One region of the Methylobacterium sp. HJ2 genome, then DNA from elsewhere that is predicted to be linked to it. Evidence: riboswitches for the same ligand, from Rfam matches in the RefSeq annotation. Region 1 holds a riboswitch; the other holds the start of a gene.
The links. A riboswitch is a leader RNA that binds a small molecule or an ion and turns the genes downstream of it on or off. The one in region 1 is predicted to bind thiamine pyrophosphate.
Positions count from the first base shown of each region.

Region 2: another riboswitch for thiamine pyrophosphate. It lies ahead of thiO (glycine oxidase ThiO); the one in region 1 lies ahead of thiC (phosphomethylpyrimidine synthase ThiC).

Region 1 covers NZ_JBWJYM010000007.1:124,308-133,051, reverse strand. The annotation lists gene ACS5RC_RS17720 (LpxL/LpxP family acyltransferase) at 1-619, shown strand, start outside; gene ACS5RC_RS17715 (HlyD family secretion protein) at 616-1,965, shown strand; gene ACS5RC_RS17710 (peptidase domain-containing ABC transporter) at 1,965-4,085, shown strand; gene ACS5RC_RS17705 (hypothetical protein) at 4,205-4,363, shown strand; gene ACS5RC_RS17700 (flagellar protein FlaG) at 4,366-4,758, opposite strand; gene thiC (phosphomethylpyrimidine synthase ThiC) at 4,967-6,856, opposite strand; TPP riboswitch at 6,929-7,039, opposite strand; gene ACS5RC_RS17690 (HNH endonuclease family protein) at 7,192-7,569, shown strand; gene ACS5RC_RS17685 (acyltransferase family protein) at 7,710-8,744, shown strand, end outside.
Region 2 covers NZ_JBWJYM010000011.1:82,012-90,755, forward strand. The annotation lists gene ACS5RC_RS22860 (circularly permuted type 2 ATP-grasp protein) at 1-1,399, shown strand, start outside; gene ACS5RC_RS22865 (alpha-E domain-containing protein) at 1,479-2,423, shown strand; gene ACS5RC_RS22870 (transglutaminase family protein) at 2,451-3,278, shown strand; gene ACS5RC_RS22875 (proteasome-type protease) at 3,364-4,113, shown strand; gene ACS5RC_RS22880 (thiamine phosphate synthase) at 4,115-4,738, opposite strand; gene thiG (thiazole synthase) at 4,744-5,544, opposite strand; gene thiS (sulfur carrier protein ThiS) at 5,547-5,759, opposite strand; gene thiO (glycine oxidase ThiO) at 5,756-6,961, opposite strand; TPP riboswitch at 7,118-7,247, opposite strand; gene ACS5RC_RS22900 (retropepsin-like aspartic protease family protein) at 7,431-7,940, shown strand; gene ACS5RC_RS22905 (RNA methyltransferase) at 7,943-8,686, opposite strand.

The sequences.
Region 1 (8,744 bases):
CCCGGATCGCGCGGCGCTCGAGCGGGTGGCCGCGAGCGGCAAGCCGGTGATCCTCGCCCCGATCCACATGGGCTGCTTCGCGCTCGCCTTCGCGCGGCTGATCCACGACGTCTTCCCCGACCGCAAGATGCTGATCCTGCGCGCCCGCGAGGATCGCGAGATCGAGACCCGGGTGATGCGGCGCATCTCCGAGATCGGGATCGACATGCGGTTCCTGAACGTACGCGACAAGCAGGATTACATCGATGCGGTGCGCTTCGCGCGGACCGGCAGCGTGATCGTCACCTTCGTCGATCTGCCGGGCAGCTACGGCGGCGCCGTCGACGCGACGCTGTTCGGCCGCCCGGTCCGGCTCGCCATGGGGATCGACAGCCTCGCCCGGCTCACCGAGGCCACCGTCGTGCCGCTCGCCATCACCTCCGGCGTAGGCGGCGACACGATCCGGGTCGGCCGGCCCTTCGAGGTCGCCGAGAGCGGCCCGGAGACCCGGCGCCGGGTCACCGACCTCGTCTGCCGCCACATCGAGCAATCGGTGCTCGCCGCGCCGGCGCAGTGGTTCATGTGGCCGCGCCTCGACGAATTCCTGACCGTCCGGCCCGGGGGAGGGCATCCCGCATGAGCTCGAGCGCCGCCCCGACCGAGGCCCGCCACGACGCCCCGGAGCCGGATCCCGCCCCGGGCGAGGCCGCCGACGCCGCGGCCGATCCCGGCGACGCGTCCCAAGCGACCCGGATCGCGGCGCCACGCATCCTCCAGACCATCGATCTGCGCCAGGACCGGACCTCGGCCTTCGCCACCCTGCTCGTCGCCGCGGTGGTCGTCGCGGTCGCGGGCGGCCTCTGGTTCGGGCATTTCGCGCAGACCGAGAGCGTGCGCGGCACGGTGGCGGCGACCGGCGGATTCGCCAGGCTCGACGCTCCGCGGGCGGGCGTGGTCAGCCGCATCTTCGTCAAGCAGGGCGACGCCGTCCAGGCGGGCCAAGCGATCTACGCCCTGCGGATGGGCACCGCCACGGTCGGGGGCGAATCGGCCGTCGACGCCGAGATCCGCAACCTGCAGCTGACCCGCAAGGGCCTCGTCGAGGAGGTCGAGCGCGCCAAGGCCTTCATTGCCCGCGCCCGGACCCAGCAGGAGAAGATCACCGCCGACCAGGAGGTCTTCTACGCGGGCCTCGCCGAGCAGGCCAAGCGCCAGATGGCGGCCGTGGAGAAGACCCGCGCCGTGGTGCGGCGGATCTCGGCCTACGTGCAGAGCGGCTACGCCACCCGCGACCTGCTCGAATCCCACGAGCGGACGAGCTTCGAGTACGAGCGCCAGCTCTCGGAGCTGCGCCTCAAGCGCCTGGAATATCAGCGCCAGGACGCGGAGCGGCGGCGGGAATTCGACCTCCTGGTCGCCACCAAGCTCTCCCAGCAGGCGACCGCGCAGAACCAGATCGAGGCGACCGACAGCCGCCTCGCCATGCTGAAGACGGAAGCGGCGATCGACGTCCAGGCCCAGAATCCCGGCACCGTGCTGGCGCTCGCCGCCCAGGTCGGCGATTCGGTGAAGGCCGGGCAGTTCGTGGCCGCGACCGGCGACCCGAACGCCGCGCCGCTCATCGTCATCGACGCGCCGGCCCGCGCGGTGGGCCTCGCCAAGGTCGGGCAGCGGGTCATCATCAAGTACGACGCGTTCCCGTTCAAGACCTTCGGCATCCAGCACGGAACGATCACCTACATCTCGGCGGCGGCCGTGCGCGCGCCCGCGGGCGACGACAAGCCCGATCTCGGGCTCGATCCGCGACCCGTGGATCGCCAATCCGCCTACCGCATCGAGATCCGCCCGGATCGCAGCGACGTCGAGGCCTACGGCGAGCGCATCCCGATCAAGATCGGCTCGACCCTGTCGGCCGACATCGTGATCGAGCGGCGCCGCTTCCTGGACTGGGTGCTCGATCCGATCCGTGCGCTGAGGGGACGCTGATGTTCGGGGCCGGTCCGCGGCGCAGGCGCAAGATCCGCTCGGTCGTGCAGAGCGAGACCATGGAATGCGGTCTCGCCTGCCTGGCGATGGTCGCCAACGCGCACCGGCACGACATCGACCTGCCCTATCTGCGCGCGCTGTTCCCGCCCTCGCAGCGCGGGATGACCTTCGCCGACATCGTCGAGGTGGCCGAGCAGGTCGGACTCGACGCGCAGGGGCTGGCGATCGCCAATGTCGGCGAATTGCATACGATTACCTGCCCGGCCATCCTGCACTGGAACGGCAACCACTTCGTCGTGCTCGAGACGGTGGTGCGCGGCGTCTTCCACATCCACGATCCGGCCTTCGGCCCGCGTGCCTACGCGCAGGAGGACGTGGAGCGGCATTTCAGCGGCGTCGCCCTCGAATTCGAGCGCCGCGTCGATTTCCAGGCGATCCGGACGGCGCGCAAATCCCTGTTCTGGGCGGTGTTCCGCTCGTGCCGGGGCATCGAGGGCACGCTGGCGCGGATCACCGTCCTGTCGCTCGGCGCGACCCTGTTCGCCCTCGGCACGCCGATCTTCCTGCAGACCGCGATCGACACGGTGATCCCGCAATACGACCTCGACCTGCTGACGGTCGTGGTCGTCGGGCTCGCCCTGTTCAGCGCCTTCGAGGCGGTGTCGCGCTGGCTGCGCGACGTGATCGCGCTGCGCGCCGCGACCATGTTCGAGATCCATTTCACCCGCAACATCGTCAGCCACGCCTTCCGGCTGCCGATCGGCTTCTTCGAGGCCCGCCATCCGGGCGACTTCGTCACGCGGCTGAGTTCGGTCGACCAGATCAAGACCTTCCTGGTCAACGGCTTCATCTCGTCGATCGCGGACGGGGCCATGTCCGTCGTCCTCGTCGGGATGATGTACTACTACTCGCCCACCATGGCCGCCGCCTCGCTGGCGACGCTGGTGGCGGCGATCCTCGTCCGCTTCGCCACCTATCCGGGCATCGCGCGCAGCACCGCCCTGTCCCTGGAGGCGCGCTCCGAGGAGCAGGCCCGCCTGCTCGACGGGCTGGCGCAGATCTCCGCGCTGAAGGTCAGCAACACCACGAGCTTCTTCTCTCTCAAGTGGCTCGAGACATTCACACGCTTCGCCAACTACGGCTACCGGTCTAAGAAGCTTTCCATCGACGCGGACCTGTTCCTGCACTTAATCTTCATGCTCGGCACGGTGACGACGCTCTACATGGGCGTCACCGACGTGATGAAGAGCACGCTCTCCGTCGGCGTGCTCTACGCCTTCTTCGCCCTGCGCGGTTCGTTCTTCAACAGCATGAACACGCTCATCATGAGCCTGCTGCAGCTCTCGGTGATGCGGGTGCATTTCGGCCGCCTCGACGACGTGCTCGACGAGGATCCCGAGCCGCAGAGCGCGGGCGTCGGCATCGAGCGGGTGATCCGCCGGACGGTCGCCCTCGAGGACGTGGCGATCCGGTTCGACCGGTCGGCGCGCCCTCTCGTGGAGCATGTCCGCCTCACCATCCGGGTCGACCGCGCCGAGACGATCGCGATCGTGGGGCCGTCGGGCTGCGGCAAGTCCTCGCTGCTCAAGATCCTGGCGAGCCTGAACGGGCGCGCGGCGGGCGCCATGCTCGTCGACGGCCGCCCGATCGAGGAATTCGGCATCCACGAGTACCGCGCCAATATCGGCTGCGTCTTCGCGGACGACCGGGTGCTCGCGGGCACGGTGCTCGACAACCTGTCCCTGTTCTCGCCCGACATCACGCAGAGGCAGATCGAATCGGCGCTCGTGACGGTCGGCCTGCTCGACGCGATCCGGGACCTGCCTCAGGGCTTCGCGACCCAGCTCTCGGACGAGAGCCCGCTGCTCTCCACCGGCCAGCGCCGCCGGCTGCTGCTCGCCCGCGCGCTCTGCCGCAAGCCCCGACTGCTGCTTCTGGACGAGATCACCGCCAATCTCGATCCCGCCTCCGAGCAGGCGCTGATCCGCGCGCTCATGGAGATCCCGGTCGCCAAGGTCTTCGTCACCCACAGCGCGCACCTGCTGCCCTTCGCGGACCGGGTGCTGGAGGTGAATCACGGCGCGCTGGTCGACGTCACGGCGACCCGGCGCGCCGCCTGACGCGCCCTCGGGCGCGCCTCGGGTCGGCACGGGTGCGGGAATCCCACACCGGGCCGCGAACGTGACACACGGTTAACACCTTCCTGGCTAGGATCGCCCCGTCAGACCCGGAGCCGTCCATGACCATGCTGCTCGTCGCGCTGCTCGCCCCGCTCCTCGCCGCCATCTTCCTCGCCAAGGGACGTCCCGGCCCGGCCCTCGGCTGCCTCTGCCTGATGGGCCTCGGCGTGATGATCGCCTGCGCGAGCGTCGTCGGCCTCGTCCGCCAGCGCGCCTGATCTCACGCGCTGAGGTCGAGGGCGACCGCCGTCTCCTTGCCGCGGCCGGCTTCCGTCTTGCGGGTCGCCTCCACCTCCGCGTAGGCCCGCGCCTTCAGGACGGTGGCGGTCGGCAATTGCACGACGATGTCGCCCGAGGTCGGATCGATCACCTGATAGACGAGATCCTTGGTGCTCGCGTCGCGCACGAATTGCGTCCGGTAATCGGACTCGTTCGGGACCGCGGGGGAGGGAGCGTCCGCCGGCGCGCGGATGTCGAGCGTCACCGCGGGCTCGAGCGGCGTCGGGCTCCGCTCCGTCGGCGCGATCGGGGCAGGCGGTGCCGCGGGCTGGACCGGGGGGACGACGGGAAGTGCCGGCCTCTCGGCGGCTTGCACGCTGCCGATCTCGTTCATGTGTTGGGCCTCCGGATGGGAACCACGATCCCATCAGGCGCCGCAGCGGTAACCCGTCCGTTAACGGCGCACTCACGATCCGAGAAGGCCTCAACACCGGGTTAACGCAGCGCTGAAAATCCCGGCGATGTGGGCCGCCCGAAACGCGACGGGGGCGGGATTCCGACCGGACCCCGCCCCCGTGCCGTTCGGATCGGCGTGTCGGCGCCTACTCGGCGGCGTCGACGTAGAGCTTGCCGCCCTCCGCCAGGAACTCCTCGGACTTCGCCTTCATGCCGGCCTCGCGCTCGGCCGTGGACATGACGGGCGCGGTGTGGATGACCTCGCCCGCCGCCTCCATCGCCAGCACCTCGGCGCGCAGGTCCTGCGTGATCTTCATCGAGCAGAATTTCGGTCCGCACATCGAGCAGAAATGCGCGACCTTGTGGGCGTCCTTCGGCAGGGTCTCGTCGTGGTAGGCGCGCGCCGTGTCGGGGTCGAGGCTCAGGTTGAACTGGTCCTCCCAGCGGAAGTCGAAGCGCGCGCGGGACAGCGCGTCGTCGCGCAGCTGCGCGGCCGGGTGGCCCTTGGCGAGGTCGGCGGCGTGGGCGGCGATCTTGTAGGTGATCACGCCGGTCTTCACGTCGTCGCGGTTGGGGAGCCCGAGATGCTCCTTCGGGGTGACGTAGCAGAGCATGGCGGTGCCGAACCAGCCGATCATGGCGGCGCCGATGCCCGAGGTGATGTGGTCGTAGCCGGGCGCGATGTCGGTGGTCAGCGGGCCGAGTGTGTAGAACGGCGCCTCGCCGCACTCGCGCAGCTGCTTCTCCATGTTGACCTTGATCTTGTGCATCGGCACGTGGCCGGGGCCCTCGATCATCACCTGGCAGCCCTTGTCCCAGGCGACCTTGGTGAGCTCGCCCAGCGTCTCCAGCTCGGCGAATTGCGCGGCGTCGTTGGCATCGGCGATCGAGCCGGGCCGCAGGCCGTCGCCCAGCGAGAACGAGACGTCGTAGGCGCGGCAGATGTCGCAGATCTCGTCGAAGCGCTCGTAGAGGAACGACTCGCGGTGCCCGGCGAGGCACCAGCGCGCCATGATCGAGCCGCCGCGCGAGACGATGCCGGTGACGCGCCGCGCGGTGAGCGGCACGTGGGCGAGGCGCACGCCCGCATGGATGGTGAAGTAGTCGATGCCCTGCTCGGCCTGCTCGATGAGGGTGTCCTTGAAGACCTCCCAGTCGAGCTTGAGCGGATCGCCGCCGACCTTCTCCAGCGCCTGGTAGATCGGCACCGTGCCGATCGGGACCGGCGAGTTGCGGATGATCCACGAGCGGATGTTGTGTATGTTGCGGCCGGTGGAGAGGTCCATCACCGTGTCGGCGCCCCAGCGGATCGACCAGACCAGCTTCTCGACCTCTTCCGCCGCCGAGGAGGTCACCGCCGAGTTGCCGATATTGGCGTTGATCTTGACCAGGAAGTTCCGGCCGATCGCCATCGGCTCCAATTCGGTGTGGTTGATGTTGGCCGGGATGATGGCCCGGCCGCGGGCCACCTCGTCGCGCACGAATTCCGGGGTGATGAAGGCCGGCACCGCGGCGCCGTAGCTCTCGCCGTCGGCGAGCGCGGCCTCGGCCCGCTCCAGCATCTGCTCGCGGCAGAGGTTCTCGCGGTGGGCGACGTAGATCATCTCCTCGGTGACGATCCCCGCGCGGGCGAATTCGTACTGCGTCACCATCTGGCCGGGAGCGGCCTTGCGGATCAGGCGCTCGGCGGGGCAGGGGGCGACGAGCTTGTCGGCGGCCGCGAAGCCGTTGTCCTCGGGCTTGACCGCGCGGGGCTCGACCGTGGCGTAGCCGCGGGACGCGATCCAGGGCTCGCGCACGGCGTTGAGGCCCTTGGCGAGGTCGATGCGGGCGTCCGTCTCGGTATAGGGGCCCGACGGATCGTAGACCCGCACCGGGGCCTCCTTGGGATCCGTCAGCACGATCTCGCGGAACGGCACCCGGATGTCGGCCCGACCGGGGACCTCGGCGTAGAGCTTGTGCGAGCCGTTGATCGGCCCGGTGGTGACGCTCTCTGGGCTACCCTTGACGTCTTTGGTCAGGACGGGTGCGTTCATCGTGGATCTCTCCCTGTGGCGGAGCGATCCGAACCCCTGACGAAAGGCCGATGAGAGCCGGCCCCATATCCCGAGGCCGCAGGTTCCCGTCCCTCCGCCGGTATGAGCCGGATCAGGTTCAAGGGTCAGGACCTGCAGGCCCAATCTCAGCCCCCTCGTGACGGGGCTCCCCTCGGAACGGCCAGAGCCTCGACACTTTGGGCCGCCTTGTCAATCGCGCCCGCATCCGCGCCCGAGACGGAAGGCGCGCCCCGTGTCGGCATGTCGCCGCGCCGCGCGGTCCTCGCGGGCGGGGCGCAGACCTATATCCGGCGGCGACCACGGGAGGGATCCGGTTGGGACGGCGGGACCGCATCTGGCGCGACGACGACCCCGAGACGCACGGGCCGCGGGCAGCGGCGCCCGTGATCTGTCCGCTCTGCGCGCGCCCGATCCCGCCCCGCGCCCGCTCCAGCCTGCATCACCTGACGCCCAAGCTGAAGGGCGGCACCCATCGCGGCACCGTGCGGCTGCACCAGATCTGCCACTCGGCGATCCACGCCCGCTACAGCGAGGCCGAGATCGCCCGCCGCCTCGCCGACGTCGAGGCCCTGCGCGCCGACCCGGAGATCGCGCGCTTCCTCGCCTGGGTGCGGACGAAGCCCGACGATTTCCACGCGGCCACCCGGATGACCCGCGACCGGCGCGGAGCGCGGCGCGACCGGTTCTCGTGAGCCCGCCGCCCTCGGCCCGCACGGGGCCGCGGGACGGCGTTTACCGCGCGTTCGCCATGCCGCGCGGAAGCCCGAGCCGCCGGGGCCTCCTTTAACGGGATGCGCCGAGATTCCCGCCCTGCATGAGGGAGCGGACGGTCATGGCGGGCGGAACGGCGGCGACACCGGAGGCGGATCTGCGGCTCGCCTGGGTCGATGTCGCCAAGGGCATCTGCATCCTTCTCGTGGTCATGATGCACGCCACCCTCGGCACCGGCGAGGCGATGGGCGGCGAGGGCTTCCTCCACACCGTGGTGGCCTTCGCCAAGCCCTTCCGCATCCCGGACTTCTTCCTGCTCTCGGGCCTGTTCGTCGGCCGGGTGATCGACCGCGACTGGCGCCTCTTCGCCGACCGGCGCGTGGTGCACTTCGCCTATTTCTACGGGCTCTGGGTGCTGATCCAGTCGCTCGCCAAGTACGGTGCCATCGTGGGCGACGGCGGGGCGCCGGCCTTCCTCGCCCATCTCGCCGGCACCCTGGTCGAGCCCTACTCGACCCTGTGGTTCATCTACCTGCTCGCCGTGTTCTCCGTGGTCACGAAGCTGCTGCGGCGCCTCCCGGCCCCGCTCCTCCTCGGCGGCGCCGCGCTCCTGCAGACGCTGCCCGTCGATACCGACTGGACCCTGATTGACGAGTTCTGCGCCCGCTACGTCTACTTCGTCGGCGGCTACCTCTTCGCCGGGCGCATCTTCGGCTTCGCCGACGCGGTGCGGGCCCGTCCCGTCGCGGCGCTCGCCGGGCTGGCGCTCTGGGCCGCGATCGAGGGCTGGCTCGCCTTCACGCCGTCCGGGATGGCCGGTTACCCGACGCTCGCGAGCCTGCCGCTGGTGGCGCTCGTCCTCGGGGCCGCCGGGGCGCTCGCCATCGTGGCGAGTGCGGCCCTGCTGATCCGGGCCGGCGGCCCCGTGACGGAGGCGTTGCGCACCTGCGGCCAGCGCTCCATCGTGATCTACCTCGCCTTCTTCCTGCCGATGGCGGCGACCCGCACCCTGCTCGCGAAGTCCGGCCTCGTCCCCGACGTCGGGCTCGCCTCCCTGATCGTCTGGACGGTGGCGGCGATCGTCCCCCTCGTCTTGGAGCGCGCGATTCGCGGCACGCCCCTCGACCTGCTGTTCCGGCGCCCGCGCGCCCTGCAC
Region 2 (8,744 bases), on a different contig from region 1:
GCCGGCCGCGAGCGCCGCCGACATCCGCGATGCCTACGGTCAGTTGAAGGCCTGGCTCGACACCACTCCCTCGGAGCATTTCAACACCCGCCGCAGCCAGGCCGAGCTGCTGTTCCGACGCATCGGCATCACCTTCGCGGTCTACGGCGACAACGAATCGACCGAGCGGCTGATCCCCTTCGACATCATCCCGCGCGTCATCACCAAGCCCGAGTGGAACTTCCTCGAGCGCGGGCTCAAGCAGCGCGTCACCGCCATCAACGCCTTCCTGGCCGACGTCTACGGGCCGCAGGAATGCATCAAGGCCGGGATCATCCCGCCCGACCTCGTCTACCGCAACGCCCATTACCGCATGGAGATGCGGGGCTTCAAGGTTCCGCACAACCTATACGTGCATATTGCCGGGATCGACATCGTCCGCACCGGCGAGAACGACTTCTTCGTGCTGGAGGACAACGCCCGCATCCCCTCGGGCGTGTCCTACATGCTGGAGAACCGGGAGGTGATGCTGCGCCTGTTCCCGGACCTGTTCTCGCGCCACCGCGTGGCCCCGGTCGAGAACTACCCGGACGCGCTGCTCGCCACCCTGCGCAGCCTCGCGCCCGCCACCGCGACGCGCGACCCCACCGTGGTCCTGCTGACGCCGGGACGCTACAACTCAGCCTTCTACGAGCACTCGTTCCTGGCCGACAAGCTCGGCGTCGAGCTGGTCGAGGCCTCCGACCTCTTCACCCGCGACGACGTCGTCTACATGCGCACCACCGAGGGGCCGCGCCGGGTCGACGTGATCTACCGCCGCCTCGACGACGACTTCCTCGATCCGCTGGTGTTCAAGCCGGATTCGGTGCTGGGCGTGCCCGGCATCATGAACGCCTACGAGCGCGGGTCCGTGACGCTCGCCAACGCGGTGGGCACGGGCGTCGCCGACGACAAGGCGGTCTACAGCTACATGCCGGAGATCGTGCGCTTCTTCACCGGCGAGGAGCCGATCCTGCACAACGTGCCGACCTATCGCTGCCGCGAGAAGGACGCCTTCGCCTACGTGATGGACAATCTGAAGGACCTCGTGGTGAAGGAGGTCAACGGCTCGGGCGGCTACGGCATGCTGGTCGGCCCCCACGCCACGAAGCGCGAGATCGAGGAGTTCGCCCGGCGCCTGCGCCACGCGCCGGACGGCTTCATCGCGCAGCCGACGCTCTCGCTCTCCACCTGCCCGACCTTCGTGGCCTCCGGCGTCGCACCCCGCCACGTCGATCTGCGGCCCTTCGTGCTCTGCGGCGCCGACGAGATCCGGATCGTGCCGGGCGGCCTCACCCGGGTCGCCCTGAAGGAAGGCTCGCTCGTGGTGAATTCGAGCCAGGGCGGGGGTACGAAGGACACCTGGGTGCTGGACGCCTGAGGGCCCCGCACACCTCACGATTCCACGCGGGCCAGAAGCCCTCGGGCCCTCGGCCCGTGGCGAACTCAGCGAAGATCCCATGCTGTCCAGGACTGCCGACAACCTTTACTGGCTCTCCCGCTACGTGGAGCGCGCCGAGTTCGTGGCCCGCATCCTCGATGCGGCGCACCGGCTCGCCTCGCTGCCTACCAGCTACGGTGGCGGCGAGACCAACGAATGGGCCTCCGCCCTCGCCTCGGCGGGCGACCCGGAGACGTTCAAGCTCCATTACGACGGGGTGAACAGCCACACGGTCTGCGACTTCCTGGCCTTCAGCCCGAAGAACGTCTCGTCGATCCGCTCCTGCATCGAGACGGCGCGCGAGAACGCCCGCTCGGTCCGGACCGCCCTCACCACCGAGATGTGGGACGCGATCAACGGCGCGTGGCTGGAGCTGCGCTCCTACGAGGGCCGCGACCTTACCCGCGACGAGTTCTCGCGCTTCCTCGACTGGGTGAAGGGCATCTCGCTGACCTTCGACGGCTCGGCCTACCGGACGATGCTGCGCAACGACGCCTACTGGTTCACCCGGCTCGGCACCGCGACCGAGCGGGCCGACAACACCGCCCGCATCCTCGACGTGAAGTACCAGATCCTGCTTCCGGCGAGCGAGAAGGTCGGCGGCAGCCTCGACTACTTCCAGTGGACCACGATCCTGCGCGAGGTCTCGGCCTTCAACGCCTATCACTGGGTCTACCGCGAGAGCATCAAGCCCCTGCTGGTGGCCGACCTGCTGATCCTCAACCGGCAGATGCCGCGCTCCTTCGCCCATTGCTACGCCATGCTGGTCGAGCATCTCGACCTCATCGCCGACGCCTACGGGCGGCGCGGCCCGAGCCAGCGGCTCGCCAGCAACATGCTGGCCAAGCTCGAGGGCGACGACATCGATCGCATCTTCGCCTCCGGCCTCCACGAGTTCGTCACCGCCTTCATCGGGGAGAACAACCGGGTCGGCGCCGCGATCGCCGAGCAGTATCTGGTCTGACGCGGCCGAACGGATAGAACACGTCCCATGCGAATCTGCGTCGTCCACGAGACCCACTACACCTACGAGCAGCCCGCGCGCGGGCTGATCCAGGTCCTGCGCATGACCCCGCGCGACCATGACGGGCAATATGTCCGGCGCTGGCGCATCGACACCTCGATCGACGGGCGGCTGACCGAGCGCGAGGACGGCTTCGGCAACGTCGTGCACTGGTTCACCCCGGACGAGCCGGCCGAGGCCCTCACCATCCGGGTCACCGGCGAGGTCGACACCCTGGAGACGCACGGCATCGTGCGCGGCGCCGTCGAGCGCCTGCCGGACGTGTTCTACCTGCGCGAGACCGATCTCTGCGTGCCGAGCCCGGAGATCCGGGCCTTCGCCGACGCGGTCGCGGGCGCGGGCGACCGGGCCGCCCTCCCGACGCTGCACCGGCTGCTCGCGGGCGTTCATCAGCGCCTCCGCTTCGCGCGGGGGCCGGCGAGCGCGGCGGTCACCGCCGCCAAGGCCTTCGAGGCGGAGGCCGGCGTCTGCCAGGACCTCGCCCACGTCTTCATCGCGGCCGCACGCCATCTCGAGATCCCGGCCCGCTACGTCTCGGGCTACCGGCAGCGCGAGGACGAGGCCGAGGACGGGGAGACGCCGCATGGCTGGGCCGAGGCCCTGGTGCCCGATCTCGGCTGGGTCGCCTTCGATCCGGCCCACGGCGCCGGGACGTCGGAGGCCTATATCCGCGTCGCCTGCGGGCTCGATTACCTGGGCGCCGCGCCGATCCGCGGCAGCCGGACCGGCGGCGGCACGGAAACGCTGGACGTGACGCTCAAGGTGGCGCAAGCCCAATCCGCCAAGCAATCCTGATCCCGGACCGGCCTGACATCAGGTCATCCGGGCCCATCCCGTCCCAGACACCCGCCAACGGCAGGCGGGCGAGAGCCGAGTTCCCATGACCTACTGCGTCGGCGTCCTCGTCGAGGACGGGCTCGTGATGGTGGCCGATACCCGCACCAATGCGGGCCTCGACGACATCTCGACCTACCGCAAGCTGCACCATTTCAGCGTGCCGGGCGAGCGCGTGATGATGCTTGCCTCGGCGGGCAACCTCTCGGTGACCCAATCGGTGCTGAGCCTGCTCTCGGAGGGCGTACCGGGCGAGGACGGCGAGCCGGCGATGCGCCTCGTCGAGACCGGGACGATGTTCCAGGCGGCGCAGCTCGTCGGCCGGGCGATCCGCCGGGTGCGCGCCATCGAGAAGGCGGGCTTCGAGGCGGCCAACCTCCGCTTCTCGATCTCGCTGCTGTTCGGCGGCCAGATCGGCACCGAGCCGATGCGGCTGTACCTGATCTACTCGGCCGGCAATTTCATCGAGTGCAGCACCGACGCGCCCTTCCTGCAGATCGGCGAGCACAAATACGGCAAGCCGATCCTCGACCGCGCGGTGAAGTTCGAGACCGACCTCTACGACGCCCTGAAGGTCAGCCTCGTCTCGATGGATTCGACCATGCGCTCGAATCTCGGCGTCGGCCTGCCGATCGACATCGCGCTCGCCCGCCGCGGCGCCCTCGACCTCGAGGTGAACCACCGGATCGAGGCGGGCGAGGGCTATTTCCACGACCTGCGCGAGCGCTGGTCGGCGGCGCTCCGGGCCGCGCACCGGGCGATCCCCCGGCCGCCCTACGGACCGGCGGCGCCGTAGCTCAGGCGCCCCACGCTGCGAGGCAGAGGCGGATCGCAGCGGCCGGATCCTGCGCCCGCATCGGCAGCCCCATGATCGCGGCGCCCGCGGCCCCCATGGCGCGGCAGGCGGCGAGTTCGGCGGGGCCGATCCCGCCGAGGGCGAGGACGGGCAGACCGTGGCGGGCCGCGCGCGCCAGCGCCTCCGGCCCGAGGGCGGGGCCGTAGCCCGGCTTGCTCGCGCTCGGACAGATCGGGCTCAAGGTCGCGTAATCGGCCCCGGCCCGGGCCGCCGCCGCGACCTCCGCCTCCGTATGGGCCGAGACCCCGACCAATCCGTCGCGCGTACGCGCCGCCGCGATCGCCTCGGGCCCGCTGCCGCCCCCGAGATGCACCCCGTCCGCACCGAGCGCGGCGGCGAGATCCGGGTTCCCGCCGACCACCATCCGGCCGCCCGCGTCGCGGATCAGCCGCAGCAGCGCGCTGCCGAGGCACAGGCGCTCGTCCGGTGCGAGGTCCCGGTCGCGGAACCAGAACCAGCGGGCGCCGCCGTCGAGACAGGCCGCGACGGTCTCGGCGAGGGGGCGGGTCGAGCCGTGCCGGTCGGTGACGACGAGGAGCGGCGCCGGCAGGTCACAAGCCGGCACGCCCGTCAGGAGCCCACGAGGCCGAGTTGCGGACTCGACGGCTCGGCCCGGCCGCGCCGGGGGATGCGCCCGGCCCGGTAGGCGTCGCGGCCCGCCTCGACGGCGCGGCGCATGGCGCGGGCCATCCGCACCGGATCGTCGGCCTTGGCCACAGCGGTGTTGATGAGGCAGGCGTCGGCGCCGAGCTCCATCGCGATCACCGCGTCGGAGGCCGTGCCGATGCCCGCATCGACGATCACCGGGACGCCGGCCCGGCGGCAGATCAGTTCGAGGTTGGCCGGGTTGGCCACCCCCATTCCGGAGCCGATCAGCGAGCCCATCGGCATCACCGCGGCGCAGCCGAGATCCTCCAGGCGGCGGCAGACGATGGGGTCGTCGTTGCAATAGGGCAGCACCGTGAAGCCGTCGTCCACGAGGTGGCGGCAGGCCTCGATCAGCTCGGCGACGTCCGGGTAGAGCGTCTCGCGGTCGCCGATCACCTCGACCTTGATCCAGTCGGTGCCGAGCGCCTCGCGGGCGAGCTCGGCCGTCATGATCGCGTCGCGCGCGGTCTCGCAGCCCGCGGTGTTGGGCAGGAAGCGGTGCCCTTTCAGGATCCGCACCGTGTCCGAGCCGTGGCCCTGGAGCGAGACGCGACGGATCGAGGCGGTGACCACCTCGGCCCCGCTCGCCTCCACCGCGTCGCGCATGACGGTCTGGCTCGGATAGCCCGCGGTGCCGATGAACAGGCGCGAGGCCAGCGGCACGCCCGCGATGACCAGCGCGTCCTCGCTGTCCCCGCGCGGCGGGGTGACGGTCTCGTTCATGCTCAGCCTCCCTGCATGGCGCGGACGATCTCGACGCGGTCGCCCTCGCGCACCGGCGTCTCCGCCCAGTCCCTGCGGCGCACCACGCGCCCGTTCAGCGCGATGGCGATGCCCTCCGGGCTCTCGATCCCGGTCTCCTCGGCCTCCGCCCGGAACAGGGCCTCGACGGTGTCGGCCTCGAGGCTGCGGGGCGTGCCGTTGATCAGACAATTCATGCGGAGGCCCTCGCGGCGTCCGGCCGGCGGAACCGCCCCAGGGTGAAGGGGCGGGCGATCTCGGGCAGCGCGCCGGTCGTGAGCAGCGCCGCGACCGCGTCGGCGGTCACGGGCGCGAGCAGGTAGCCGTTGCGGTGGTGCCCGGTCGCCGCCACGAGGCCGGGGGCCAGGGTGTCGATGATCGGAGCGTCGTCGTCCGAGGTCGGGCGGTAGCCGCTCCAGACGGCCTCGACCTCCATCTCCTCGATGCCGGGCAGCACCCGGCGCGCGCCCTCGAGGAGGGCGTAGAGCCCGCCCGCGGTGACGCCGGGCCGGAAGCCGCAATCCTCCACGGTGGCGCCGACGATGAGGTGCCCGTCGCCCTTGGGCGCCATGTGGACCTGCTCGGTCCAGACCATGTGGCCGAGCGTCCCGGTCCGGCGCGTGGTGCGCAGGGCGAGGGATTGCCCCTTCAGCGGCCGCACCGGCAGGGCGAGGTGTTCGGGCAGCAGGCCGCTCTCGCCGCTCCACGCCCCGCTCGCCAGCACCACCGTGCCGGCCGCGAGCGTGCCGCGCGCGGTGTGCAGGCCGGCGACGCGGCCGGCGGTCCAGTCGAGTCCGGTCGCGGCGCAATCCTCCACCACGACGACGCCGGCCGCGCGGCAGGCGAGCGTCAGCGCCGCCATCACCCGGCGCGGGTCGACCTGATGGTCGAGGGGGCAGAGCACGCCCGCGGTGACGGAGGGGCGCAGGGTCGGCTCCCGCCGCCGCACCTCGGTGCCGGCCAGCCACTCGGCGGCGACGCCCGAGCGGCGCTGCAGATCGTAACGGAAGCGCAGGCGCTCGACCTCGTCGCGCCCGATGGCGAGCACCAGGGTGCCCTCGGTGCGGTAGTCGATGGCGATCCCGGAGGCGGCCTGCAGCGCGTCGCGGAACCCGGGCCAGCGGGCGAGGGAGTCGAGGGCGAGGGGCAGGAGCAGGTCCGAGCCCGGCTCGTGCTCGGCGGCGGGCGCCAGCATGCCGGTCGCCGCGAGGCTCGCCCCGGCGCCGATGCGCGCGCGCTCGACCACGACGACGCTGCGGCCAGCCTGCGCGAGGCGCCACGCGCTCGCGAGGCCGATCAGCCCGCCGCCGACGATCGCCACGTCGGCGCGGATCGGGAGATCCGTGCGGATCGGCAGATCCGTGCGGATCGGGAAATCCGTGCGGATCGAGGGATCCAGACGGATCCCCGGATCCGTGCCGGCGGCGTGTTCGTTCGGCGCCGGATCGCGCCGCTGTCCGATGGGTGAGGCGGGCCAGTCTGCCACGCACGATCTCCGCGTCTGCCCGCAGGGATCGGTGGCCTTCGCCTCGCTGCCGAAGCGTGTGGGTTCGTCGAGGAACCCGCGGTCCAATCCCTACGCCGGTATGAGCCGGATCAGGTTCGAAGGATTTCCGCGCCGCAGGCCCTCGTCGGGCGTGCCAGCGGTGTCTCAGCCCCTTGCCGGGGATCTCCCTGGAACAGGGGGAGATTTGGACCCGGATCGGCGTCGGGTCAATCCCCGGTGGATGAGGGAGGTCGCGGTCACCGGGCGTACACCGTGTCGGGCGAAAGCCCGGGCGCGGGGCGCGGGCGAAGCGGCCGGCGCAAGCCTTCGTTCACGCCGGCACGCGCCTGATTGCCGGCGTGGGGGCCGGCCGGAGGGCGCCGTGCGGACGATTGTGACGGTCGGCGTGATAGCGGTCGCCGCGGTGGGGGCGGTCCATCGCCTGCGCGACAGGGTCGCGGCGCCGCGCGCGCTCGCCGCCCCGGCGGTTCCCGCGCCCGCCGTCCCGGCGCCCGTCGGCCCGGTGGCGATCGCGCTCCAGGCGGACCGCGGCGGCCATTTCACGGCGCAGGCGGTGGTCGACGGCCGCTCCGTGCAGATGATGGTGGATACCGGCGCGACGCTCTGCGCCTTCGCCGAGGAGGATGCCGCGCGGATCGGGCTCCGGGTCGGCCCCGGCGATTTCACTCAGCGGATCATGACGGCGAACGGGCCGGCGCGCGTCGCGCCCGTGCGGATCGGCCTGCTCCGGATCGGCCCCGTCGCGGTGCGCGACGTCGAGGCGGTGGTGGTGCCCCGCGGGCTCCTCGGGGTGAACCTGCTCGGCATGTCCTTCCTGAAGCGGGTGCGCGACTTCAGCATCGCGGGCGGCAGCCTGACGCTCCGGGGCTGAGCCTATCCCTCTCGGCGGCGCGCCAGGGCGCGCAGGGTGCCCCGCAGGGTGCGGACGTCCTGCTCGGTCATCGCCATGCGGTGGAGCATGTCGCGCATGTTGCGCGCGATGATCTCGCGTTTCTCGGGCGGGTAGAACCCGGCCGCGCCGAGGGCCTCCTCCAGGCCGCCGAACAGGGAGAGCAGGGCCTCGCGGGTGGCGGGCGGCGACAGCATCTCGCCCGAGAAGGGCAGCCGGGCCCGGCCGCTCGCCCGGCGCCATTCGTAGGCCATCAGCAGCACGCCCTGTGCGAGGTTGAGCGACGGAAAGTCCGGCGAGACCGGGAAGGTGACGATGGCGTCGGCGTAGGAGACCTCGTCGTTGGTGAGCCCGACACGCTCGCGCCCGAACAGGATGCCGACGCGCTGCCCCGCGCGGGCCGCGACGTCCGCCATGGCCGCGTCCGGCCCCAGCACGCGCTTCATCTGGCCGCGCTCGCGCGCGGTGGTGGCCAGGACGTGGTTCAGGTCGGCGATCGCCGCGGGCACGCTGTCGTAGATCCGGGCGGCGTCGAGGACGTGGGTGGCGCCCGAGGCCGCCTCGCGCACGCCCTTCTTGGGCCAGCCGTTCTTCGGGTTGACGAGGCGCAGCTCCGACAGGCCGAAATTCGCCATGGCGCGGGCCGTCATGCCGATGTTCTCGGCCAGTTGCGGCTCGACGAGGATGATGGCCGGGGCGATTCCCGGCGGGATCTCAAGGGTGGTCATGGGGGCTTCGCGTCGGAACTCGCGCCTCCCTAGCTCCCAAAGCCGCCCGGGCGAAAGC